One region of the Janthinobacterium sp. 67 genome, then DNA from elsewhere that is predicted to be linked to it. Evidence: predicted binding sites of a transcription regulator. Region 1 holds the regulator's gene; each other region holds the start of a gene.
What was found. Region 1 encodes FliA, which starts transcription of late flagellar genes. Its sites were predicted from a motif close to CTAAAGTTTNNNNNNNNNNNGCCGNTA; they were not measured.

Region 1 (3,888 bases):
CAGTTTGTCGGCGTAGGTGCCGGTGGCCTGCAGCGCCTGGACGCGTGGAATTTCATAGCGCTCGGCGCCGATGGACATCGGGATGGGCGCCGCCAGCGGCGCGCCCAGCGCGTCGCGCGTGGAGACGCGCAAATGGTTGGACAGCGCCATCCAGTCGAGTCCATACGTGGTGAACGACTTGGCCAGCACCTTGTCCAGCGTCTGGCTGACATCGGCGTCGGCCGATTGCGTGGTGTGGGTATGCAGGTCGCCGGCGATCCAGCGGCCGGCCGGTAGCGGCGGCACGCCGCCAGCGGGATCACTATCGCCGCCGCAAGCGGCAACGCTCAACAGGATGGCGATGGCCGAAGGAAGCAACGTTCTGGAGTAAGACATGGGATCGACCTGGAGGCTGAAAAGAAGTGCGACAGCCTAGCATTCCAGTATGACCAGCGAATGACACGCGCCCGGTCCGCCGGACTGGCGCCGGTCCGCAAGCCCGTCCTAGTTGGCCGGCGGCGCCGTCGGCACTTCCGTCACCGTTTCGGGGATGCCCGACAAGATCGTCACGGCGACCCGGCGGTTGCGCGCGCGCCCTTCCGCCGTGTCGTTGGGGGCCACGGGAATGTTGTCGGCGTGGCCGACGGCCGTCAGGCGCGACGCTTGCACGCCGCTGGCGATGAACAGGCGCACCACGGCGCTGGCGCGCGCGGCCGACAATTCCCAGTTCGAGGCGAAATTGGAATTGCTGATCGGCTGTACGTCCGTATGCCCTTCCACCTGCACGTCGTGCGTATCGTCCTTGAGCAGCACGGCAACGGCGCGCAGGGCCTGGTCCGACTCCGTCGTCAGGCGCGCCGCGCCCGGGTCGAACAGCACGCTGGCATTGATTTCCACGCTCACGCCGCGGCTCGTCTGCGTGACCCGCACCTTGCCTTCCTTGACCAGCGGCGCCAGCGTGGACGTCAGGTCTTGCGCCAGGCGCGTCATGTGTTCGCGCTCGCGGCGGATGGCTTCCGTGCGGCGTTTCAGGGCGGGGTTCGGCAGCGGGATCGCTTGCGGCGCTTCCATGACGATGGGCGGCGCACCCTTTTCCAGGCTGAAGGCCTGGCCGATGGCATTCTGGAAGACGCGGTACTTGCCTTCGTTGACTTGCGAAATCGCGTACATGACGACGAAAAAGGCGAACAGCAGGGTGATGAAGTCGGCGTACGAGATCAGCCAGCGGTCCTGGTTGTCCGGTTCCTCGTCATACTTCCTGCGCGCGCGCCGCATCATGGTCAGTGCTCGCTCAGTGCTCGTGAAGCAGGCTGGAAACGCGCTCTTCGATGATGCGCGTATGGTCGCCCGTGGCGATGTCGTACAGCACGGCGGCCGTGATTTCGTACTGCAGCACGCGGCGCGAGACGATGGCCTTGAGTTTGTTCGCCACCGGCAGGAACAGCAGGTTGGCCAGGCCCACGCCATAGATGGTCGAGACAAACGCCACGGCGATGCCGCTGCCCAGTTTGCTTGGGTCGGTGAGGTTTTCCATCACGTGTATCAGGCCCAGCACGGCGCCCAGGATGCCGATCGTGGGCGAATAGCCGGCCGCCGATTCCCACACCTTGACGGCCTGGCGCTCGGCCATCTCATAGGCGGAGATTTCCACGTCGAGCAGCTGGCGCAGCTTGTCGGGCGCGATGCCGTCGACGATCATGCGCAAGCCCTTGGCGTTGAAACGGTCGGCCGTGTTTTCCATCAGGCGCTCGAGCGCCAGCGGGCCGTCGCGGCGCGCCGTCAGGCTCCATTGCCCGATGTCGCGCGCCAGCGCGGCGCGCGTGTCGGCCGGCGGCAGGAAGACCCAGCGCAGCATTTCCAGGCCGCGCACGAAAGTACGCAGCCGCGTTTGCAGCAGTACGGCGCCGAAGGTGCCGATGATGACGATGGCAAAGGCGGCCGGCTGCAGCAGGGAGGCCATCTTGCCGCCTTCCAGTGCCTGGCCGACCAAGAGGCCCGCCAGCGCCAGCGCCAGCCCGATTACGCTGGACCAGTCCACGCCTGCTCCCTCAAGGTTGCGCGCAGGCGCGCGACGGCCTGGGTATGCAGCTGCGAGACGCGCGATTCCGACACGCCCATCACCGCGCCGATCTCCTTCAGGTTCAGCTCTTCTTCGTAGTACAGGCCCATGAGTATTTTCTCGCGTGGCGGCAGCGCATCGATGGCATCGATCACGGATTGCCGGAAATCGGTATCGAGCAGGGACCGCAAGGGGTCGCTGTCCTCGTCCACGCAGTGGCGGTCGAGGAAGCTGTCATTGCCGTCCGGGTCGTGAAAGTCTTCGTAGTACACGAGCTGGTGGCCGCCGCCGTCGCCCAGCATTTCCTGGTAGTCGGCCAGCGACATTTTCAGCAGTTTCGCCACTTCCGACTCGGTCGGCGGGTGGCCGAGGCGCTGCTGCAAGGTGCTCATCGCCTCCTCGATCTTGCGCATGTTCTGGCGCATGCTGCGCGGCAGCCAGTCGCTGGTGCGCAATTCGTCGAGCATGGCGCCGCGGATGCGCAGCACGGCATACGTCTCGAACTGCGCGCCATGCGTTTCTTCATAGCGGCTGATGGCATCGAGCAGGCCGATCATGCCGGCCTGGATCAGGTCATCGACCTCGACCGAAGGCGGCAATTTCGCCTTCATATGGTGCGCCAGACGCTTCACCAGCGGAATGTGCTCCGTCAGCAAATAGTCCTTGTTCGATTTCCCTTTGACCGTGTACATAGGCTGCTTATTGTTTTCTCGTCTTATCTGGTGCTACGGTTGGCTTCAGGCGCTGAACTGGTGGGCGCTCCCCGTCTGGTACAAGGTGCCGCCCAGCACCGGCGCCGCCGAACGGGCCAGCCGCTCGGCCAGTCCGCGAAACGCCACCGAGGCGCCGGCCAGCGGAAACGCATCGACCACGCTGCGGCCCAGGCGCGCCGCGCGGTGCAGATACTCATCGGCAGGCACCGAACCCATCGACGTCAGCTTCACGGCCAGGTAACGGCTCGCCGCCTGTGCCATATTATCGTATACCACTTTTGCCTCGGATTCGGAAGCGCCGGTGACGAGAATGCCGAACGGACGGCGTCCCAGTTCCTGGCTCAGGCGCTTGATCAGGCAGTAGGCCGCCTTGATCGAGGTGGCGCTGGTGGACACTTGCACGACGATATCGGACGACGCCATCAAGGGCACGGGGAAACAGGCGCCCTCTTCTGCCACGACGCCGTCGACGAGCACGATGCCGCTCTGGCGCGCCAGCACGTCGAAGGTCTTGCCCAGGCGGCGCAGTTCATCTTCGCCCGCGTAGTCCATGCTGTCCATCAAATGGTTGCGCGCGCCCAGGCTGGCCACGCCGAAGCCTTGCGGCACCTGATGGATGACCTGGTTCAAGCCGCACTGCTGGCGCGCCACGTCGCGCAGGCTGGCGCCGTGCGCCAGTCCCAGGCGCGCGGCCACGCCATCGCTGCCGCCGCTGGCGTCGAGCAGCAGCACGTCATTGCCGCCGTAGGCGAGCGAGGCGCCCAGGTTGACCAGCATGGCGCCCTTGTCGTCCTGCGGCGTGGCCGACAGGAACGTCATGACGCGCGGCTGCGGGCCGGCCAGCATGCGGCGCAAGCCTTCGGCCTGGTCGAAATCAAAATTAGCCAAGGTGCACCCCGCGCGCTTCATTGTTGCGGGCGGCCGCCTGCGCCATCAGCAGCGGCAGTTCGGCATCGGAAAACTGTGTGGCCGCCGAGTCGCGCTTGAGCTTGAAGGCGCGGTCGATCAGGTAACCGCGGTCGGCCAGGTACAGGTCTTCCGGCACGCGCTGGCCATTCGACACATAGAACAGGTTCAGCTTCTGGCGGATCACCACGTCGAGCACGTTGCCGATCGAGGCCGCTTCATCGAGCTTGG
Region 2 (3,888 bases), 2.7 Mb from region 1:
TGGATGACGGCACCGTCAGCAAGGTCTTGCCCGGCGAAAGCGTGGGTGAACAATCGGTGCTCGATGAAGCGAGCAACCTGGCCGCCATTTCCGCCCTGGAAGAAACTGATTTGCTGGTGATCGACGCGGCCGTCGTCTGGGAATTGATCGAGCAGTCGAACGGCCTGGCGCGCAACCTGCTGCGGCTGCTGTCCTTCCGCATCCGCGCCGCCAATGCCCTGCTGCGCCGCCGGCAGAAACTGGGCGAATTCTACCGCCAGCTGTCGATGGTCGACAGCCTGACGGGCTTGTACAACCGCGCCTGGCTCACCGATTTACTGCCGAACATGATCGTCACGGCCCACTCCAGCGCCTCGCCGCTGTCGCTGGTGATGATAGACCTCGACCATTTCAAGCGCTTCAACGATACGCACGGCCACCAGGCGGGCGACCAGGCGCTGCGCATCGCCGCGCAAGTGCTGGGCGCGGCCCTGCGGCCGACGGATTTTGCCGTGCGCTACGGTGGTGAGGAAATGATGGTGATCTTGCCCGATACCAGCGAACACGTGGCCCTGCGGGTGGCCGAACGCTTGTGCGAACGCATGCGGCAAGCCGTCATCTTCGCCGACATGCGCAGCGCGCTGCCGCACATCACGGGTTCGTTCGGCGTGGCCAGCCTGGCGGCCGAACAGGATGACCATGCGCTGATCGCGGCGGCCGACGCGGCGCTGTACCGCGCCAAGGCAAGCGGACGCAACCGCGTAAGCACCTGATAAAACGCCCATGGCGTCGTTGCATTGCCTCGTCGTACATTCGTACTGCCTCCGGCAACGCCCTGGACATTTTCTCAGGCGCTTCCGGCGCAATATTGATCAGGCAGCCTTGCTGTCGGCCGGCTTGGAAGTATCCGGCTTGGCAGCGTCATTGTTCTTGCTGCTGTGCGCGGCGATGAAATCCGCATAGCCCTTCTGCACCAGTTCATACGTCTTGTCGATATTGCCGGCGATATCGCCTTTCAACACTTTCAAGCCGCCCAGGATATCGCGCGCTTCCTTGAAGCCTTTTTCCATGCCGCCGCTGATGGTGTCCATGAACTTGCTCAGGGCCGTATCGTCGTCCATGTCGGGATTCTGCTGCTTGAAGGCGTCAAAAAAACCCGTCGACAGCGATACAATGCGGCTCGCCGTCGCTTCGGCGCTATTGTCCTGCGACGCCGCGTTCTGGATCGCGTCGTCGCCGTACTGGCTCTTCAGCGCTTCATTGATGTTGGTGATGGCCGTCTTGTACAGCAGCGCCAGCGGCTCATTCTCGGAACCGATCGACACGTTCAGCGAGGCCTGCATGATGGAAGCGTTCAATTGCAGCTTCGTGCGATCGTTGACGCTCATTTCAGCGTTGACGCCGTCCTTTTGCTGGACTTTATCGTCCTTGCCGGCAACGCCCGTACTGACGGAAGTCACGGAAGGGGTGGAATTGCCGCTAGCGGCGATGGGAATTGACACGATAGGCCTCCTTGAACGGGCAATGTATGCCACCATGCGGGAAACGCAGTGATGACCATCCTCTCGTGTAGTATCGGCAGGTTTTCAGAAAACTGTAGCAGCGGCGCTCTTTTACGGGCCCGGATAACCAATCAAGTAACCAAGTAATGACCATCAATGACTAAGCAGACCTTTCTTTGGCACGATTACGAAACCTTTGGCGCCCAGCCACGCCGCGACCGTCCGGCCCAGTTCGCCGCCATCCGCACGGATGAGGACCTCAACGAGATCGGCGAGCCGATCATGCTGTATTGCCAGCCTGCCAATGATTTCCTGCCCGACCCGCAATCGTGCCTGATCACGGGCATCACGCCGCAGCAATGTCTGCAGCTGGGCGTGCCCGAGCACCAGTTCGCCGCCACCATCGAAGCGGCCTTTTCGGAACCGGGCACCATCGGCGTGGGCTACAACACCATCCGTTTCGACGATGAAGTCACGCGTTTCCTGTTCTGGCGCAACCTGATCGACCCGTACGCGCGCGAATGGAAGAACCATTGCGGCCGCTGGGACATCCTCGACGTGGTGCGCATGACGCACGCGCTGCGCCCGGAAGGCATTCAATGGCCCAAGCGCGACGATGGCCAGACCAGTTTCAAGCTGGAACACCTGAGCAAGGCCAATGGCCTGGTCCACGAAGCGGCGCACGATGCGCTGTCCGACGTGCGCGCCACCATCGCCCTGGCCCGCCTGATCAGGCAGAAACAGCCGAAACTGTTCGAATTCTGCCTGGCCCTGCACAAGAAGGACCGGGTCGCCAGCGAAATGGGCATGCACCTGGCCGCCGGCGAGCGCCAGCCTTTCCTGCACGTGTCCGGCATGTTCCCCGCCGAACGGGGCTGCCTGGGCGTCGTCTGGCCGCTGGCCACGCACCCGAGCAACAAGAACGAGATCCTCGTCTGGGATTGCGCCTACGATCCGCGCGAACTGTTCGAACTGGACGCGGACACCATCCGCACGCGGCTGTTCACGCGCAAGGAAGCCATGCCGGAAGGCATGACGCGCCTGCCCGTGAAAAGCGTGCACCTGAACAAGTCGCCCATGCTGGTCGGCAATTTAAAAACCCTGTCGCCGGCCATGGCCGCGCAATGGGGCATCGACGTGGACGCGGCGAAAATCAACGCGCAATTTGCCGCCGCGGCGCCGAACATGGATGCGATCTGGGCCGCAGTGTTCCAGCGCCCGGGCGCGAATGTCGCGCTGGACGTGGATGAGGATTTGTACAACGGTTTCGTCAGCAACGACGACCGCCGCCTGCTGGAATCCTTGCGCCGCGAAACACCGGCCAAGCTGGCCACGGCCCGCCCTTCGTTTGCCGACGAGCGCCTGCAGGAATTGCTGTTCCGCTACCGCGCGCGCAATTTCCCGCAAACCCTGAGCGAGGCGGAAAGCCTGCGCTGGGAGCAGCACCGCGCCGCCCGCCTGTTCGACGGCGACGGCGGCGCCCGCACCATCGAAATGCTGTTTACGGAAATCGACGTGCTGTCGGAATCGGTCGATGAGCGGGGAGAAGAGATTTTAGGCGAGCTGTACGACTACGCGGAGATGGTGGCGCCCATGCGCGATTAGTCGCACCTAACCAAACCTACTGCGCGTCGGTATAGGTGGCCTGCGATGCTCACCGTACTAGAGTACGGTTGCGCTTCTCGACCACCTCTCCCTTCCGCTCGCTACGGTTTTGTTAGACGCTGTGAGGCCTGCTGAATGTAATTTTTCAGCCCGCACGGTGCGCTTTGATCACATCGCGCGCTCAATTTGCAGCCGTAGGTCGGATTAGCGGGCCGAAGGCCCGCGTAATCCGACAACATTGTGGACGTTAGCGGTGTTGTCGGGTTACGGCCACGGGCCTAACCCGACCTACATTTTTGATGGATGGTGCTTAAACCGAACGATGTTGATTGATGGCATCGCGCGTTTCAATCGCCACGCGGCGCGCCGCGTCGGCCCAGTCTTCGCCGTCCTGCGGCGTGGCGTAGATGATGGCGCGCGAGGAGCTGATCATCATGCCCATGCCGCTGGCCGTCTGGCCCGCGCCGACGGTGGCGGCGATGTCGCCGCCCTGGGCGCCGATGCCGGGTACCAGCAGCGGCATGTCGCCGACGATGGCGCGTACTTGCGCCAGTTCTTCAGGGAAGGTGGCGCCGACGACGAGCGCGCACTGGCCATTCTTGTTCCATTTCTCGGCCACCAGGCGTGCCACGCGCTGGTACAGCGGTTCGCCATCCGTATTCAGGAATTGCAGGTCCGAGCCGCCCGGGTTCGAGGTGCGGCACAGGATGATCACGCCGCGGTCTTTCCACGCCAGGTAAGGGTCGAGCGAATCCTCGCCCATGTAGGGGTTCACCGTGACGGCATCGGCGCCATAGCGCTC
Region 3 (3,888 bases), 2.7 Mb from region 1:
CTGCTGGCCGAAATCGAATTGACGGCCCTGGCGCCCGACGAAGCCAGCGGGGTGGCCGTGCGCCTGGCCTCGTCCGATGTGTACCGGGGCGGCGGCATCGGCATGGACCCGGCCCTGCAAACCTTGACGATCAGCCCGCTGGAGCGTGGGGGACGCCACTATGTGCGCGTGAGCACCCGGCAGGCCATCCAGGCGGGGCATGTGCATTTGTATTTATTGCTGGGCAATGGCAATGGCGCCGTCGTGCGCCTGGCTACCTTGTGGCTGACACCGGCGCCGCCCGCTGCCGTCAGTGCGCCACTCCGGCCCGCCGTTCCCGCGCCCGCGCCTGTCTCCACGCCTGTGCCGTTGCCACGCGCCGTACCCGTCGCGCCATCGCCCGACGCCGCCGCGCTGGCGGCCCGCGCCCGTGCCGAGGGCCTGGTGCGTCCGCCGCGCGTGTTCGTGCCGCCGCCCGCCATGCCCATGCAGATGGCTCCCGCGCCGCGTCCGCCGCGCCGCGCCACGGCGCCCGTGGCCGCTTGCGCGCCGCAAGCCGATATGGAGCAGGCGCAAGCATGTGTGGCGCTCGATGAGAAAAACACGGCCCTCAATGCCAGGCTTGGCGAACTGGAAGGCAAGCTCGGCGCTTTGCAAAAGGCGCTGGCGCTGCCTGCCGCCGCCGTCGCTGTAGCGCCAGTCGCCGCGCCCGCCGAGGCGCAGGCGCGGGCGCCCCATGCCAAGCCCAAGCCGCTGCACGCGGCGCCCGCCGCCGACAAGGAAAAGAAGGGGGGCGGCAACGGCATGCTGTGGCTCGGTCTCGGCACCCTGGTCTTCCTGCTGCTGACTGCCCTCATCGTGTATGTGGTGCGCAAGCGCAGGCAGGCGACGGGGCCGCGCGCACCGTCGAAATACTGGGTTCTGCTGCGCAAGCCGTTTGGCCGCAAGAAAAAAGATGTGCCCGTGCTGACGGAAGCCGTGGAAGAGGGCGCGGTGGCCGAAGCGGAGCCTGAGCCGTTCTCGCGTTGACGAGGTGGCAAATCCAGGCCGAAATTTGATGTAAAAAAAGATATTGAAAAAATACAGGAAAACGCCGGCCAATCGCGTTGCCTTTTTTTTAAAGATGGTGATATGATGAATTCAGTGGACTTGCTCTACGACAAAACAGCCCCAGCCTGGCGCAGCCACCAACGATAGTGTGGCGCGGCAAACAGGTGTAGCGTTGCATAAACGCCTGGGTCTGGAAGCGGTTCGCGATGCCAACGATGTGCTCGCGAACGCCGGATGCAACCGGCAGCGAGGCGACGCCAGGAGATACCTGGGGCTCGCCTTCCACATTCCCCTCCTTGCTTCCCGGGCGCCGCAGATGGCGCGCTCGCTGCGAAGGCGGCAGATGTAAAAAAAGCACCCTCGGGTGCTTTTGTGTTTTCTGGCGCGGCAAGTTTCACATGCGTGCGCGCGCACCTTGCATGGCGTTCGGCAGCTGCGTCATCCACGGTTCCGTGATGGCGCGGATTTCGCGGTCATTGGCCAGGATTTGCTTGAGCAAGTCAATCTTGCGCAGGCGCGAGGCGCCGGCCAGGGCAGGGGCCTTGCCCGTCATGGTCGCGCTGGCGGCGCTGGCGCACTGGTTTTCCAGGGTATCCAGGCCATCCCAGTCGCTCGAACGTGCGGCCACGACCATTTTATTGGTCATTCCTGCAATATTTTCGTACATCGAAAGAACGTCGTTGGAGGTCATGAGCACACCCGTAACTAGTGAATGGATTACCGCTTGTCAAGATTAACGGCAGGTCCAGCAGGAACTTGAGGGTGTTTTTGAAAAAAAATGAAAATAATTTAGATGATTGCCTGCCTGCTGCCGGAATCGCCCGCCAAGCCGCATGGATGCAGGGGGAGAATTCCGGCAGCGGCGGACTTATTTGACGAGTTCTTCCAGTCCCGCGCTCAGTTCGGCCGGCGGCGGCATCTTGTCGATCAGTACCGAGGGCGGCAAACCGAGCGCTTCGGCCACGTCGCCGGGGTAGCAGGCGATGATTTCTTCATTGCTCAGTGCGTTCTCCTCGATGCGGGCGCGCCAGGCGGCCAGGTGGATGATGGCGGCCAGGCGATTCAACGGTGTCTTGGCCAGCGGATCGGGAAAGGCGGCGATGGCGTCGGCAAAGGCGGCGGGGAACTTCCAGCGGCGCGCCAGTTCGGCGCCCACCTGCGCATAGTCATAGCCCAGCGACACCCGCTCGGCGTCGAGCCGGCGCGCGTCGAGCGGCGGGGCGATCTTGTCGAGCTGCATGGCTTGCTCGGGCATGGCGGCATGGATCACCAGTTGACCGATCGCATGCATCATGCCGACCGTGAACGCCAGGTCCTGGTTGTCGCCCGTCTGTCTGGCGATCCAGCGGGCCGACACGGCGCTGTGCAGGCTGTAGCGCCAGAACTGGGGCAGGTTCAGCCCGGGCACGGTCTTGTAGCCGCTGACCAGGCCCGAACTGATGACGAGCGTGCGCACGGTTACAAAGCCGAGCATCAGCACGGCGTCTTCCACCGTGCCGATGCTGCGCGAGACGTGGTAATACGCCGAGTTTGCCAAGCGCAGCAGCTTGGCGCTCAAGGCCGGGTCCGCTCCCAGCTGGCGCGCGATGTCTTCGGTGGAGCTGGCGGGGTTGTCGAAACTGCGCACCAGTTCATCGACGATCTTCGGGGCGGCAGGCAGGGCGTGGGGTTGCTGGAACAGCGCTTCCAGTTGCATGGCAATCTCCTTGGCGTTCGCGCGGCATGGGGTCGTGAAACTATATGCCGATTTTTTATGCGCATGCAAAAAAATTGCGGGATGCTCTTTTCATGGGAAACAGGCTATGATTTTGACTATTCCATCGAAAGGATCGCCATGCACGGTTTGTGTTTTTCCTGGGCCCGGACGCCAGTCCAGGCTGCCATCGTCCTCGCCCTGGCCGGCGTCTCGCTGATCGGTTTGCCGGTCCAGGCGCATGGCCAGCAAGCGGCGGCCGCCGCGGTGCCTGCTGTCCCCGCTGCCGCCACGGTCTTGCCCGGCGACGATTTCTACGATTATGTGAATGGCGACTGGCTGCGCAATACGGAGATTCCCGCCGACCGCAGCAGTTGGGGCTCGTTTGCCATCCTCGCCAACGCCACCAACGAGCGCATCATTGCCCTCGTCGAAGGCCTGGCGGCGGCGCCGCAGGCCGATGCCTCCGCGCGCCAGGTCAGCGATTTTTACCGTTCCTGGATGGATGAATCGGCTATCGAAGCGAAAGGCTGGGCGCCGATCAAGCCGCTGCTGAAGAAGATCGATGGCATACGCGACCAGGCGGGACTGGCCCGCGCGCTGGGCGAAAGTCTGCGCGCCGATGTCGATCCGCTCAATGCCACCAATTTTTATACGGAAAATCTGTTCGGCCTGTGGGTGGCGCAAGACTTGAACGACACCACGCGCAATGTGGCTTATCTGCTGCAGGGCGGACTGGGCTTGCCCGACCGCGCCTTTTACCAGAGCGACAGCGCCCGCATGCAGAGCTTGCGCGCGGGCTACCAGGCGCATATCGCCGCCATGCTCAAGCAGGCAGGCTACAGCGATGCGCCGGCCCGCGCCGCGCGCGTGTTTGCGCTCGAGCAGCAAATTGCCGCCAGCCACGCCAGCCGCGAGGATTCGGCCGATGTCGCCAAGGGCAATAATGCGTGGCGCGCCGCCGACTTCGCCAGCAAGGCGCCCGGCCTGGACTGGAAAACCTTCTTCCAGTCGGCCGGCCTCGGCAAGCAGGCGGATTTCATCGTCTGGCATCCGACGGCCATGACGGGCAGCGCGGCCCTGGTAGGTAGCGTGCCGCTGGCCACGTGGAAGGATTTCCTGGCCTTCCACGCGATCAACCATTTCAGCACGACCTTGCCGAAGGC

Region 2: CLU90_RS24290 (DUF5610 domain-containing protein) is a predicted target of FliA. The motif match lies at 1,553-1,579, and genes of this name have one in related genera.
Region 3: CLU90_RS24645 (flagellar protein FliT) is a predicted target of FliA. The motif match lies at 1,764-1,790, and genes of this name have one in related genera.

What each region holds. Positions count from the first base shown of each region.
Region 1 covers NZ_PGES01000001.1:2,770,707-2,774,594, forward strand. The annotation lists gene CLU90_RS12455 (S-layer protein) at 1-375, opposite strand, end outside; gene motD (flagellar motor protein MotD) at 484-1,254, opposite strand; gene CLU90_RS12465 (flagellar motor protein) at 1,271-2,017, opposite strand; gene CLU90_RS12470 (RNA polymerase sigma factor FliA) at 1,999-2,730, opposite strand; gene CLU90_RS12475 (MinD/ParA family ATP-binding protein) at 2,776-3,639, opposite strand; gene flhF (flagellar biosynthesis protein FlhF) at 3,632-3,888, opposite strand, start outside.
Region 2 covers NZ_PGES01000001.1:5,429,594-5,433,481, reverse strand. The annotation lists gene CLU90_RS24295 (GGDEF domain-containing protein) at 1-752, shown strand, start outside; gene CLU90_RS24290 (DUF5610 domain-containing protein) at 852-1,481, opposite strand; gene sbcB (exodeoxyribonuclease I) at 1,638-3,086, shown strand; gene pyrF (orotidine-5'-phosphate decarboxylase) at 3,397-3,888, opposite strand, start outside.
Region 3 covers NZ_PGES01000001.1:5,504,269-5,508,156, forward strand. The annotation lists gene CLU90_RS24640 (type IV pilus assembly protein FimV) at 1-1,008, shown strand, start outside; gene CLU90_RS24645 (flagellar protein FliT) at 1,424-1,675, opposite strand; gene CLU90_RS24650 (HDOD domain-containing protein) at 1,898-2,725, opposite strand; gene CLU90_RS24655 (M13 family metallopeptidase) at 2,864-3,888, shown strand, end outside.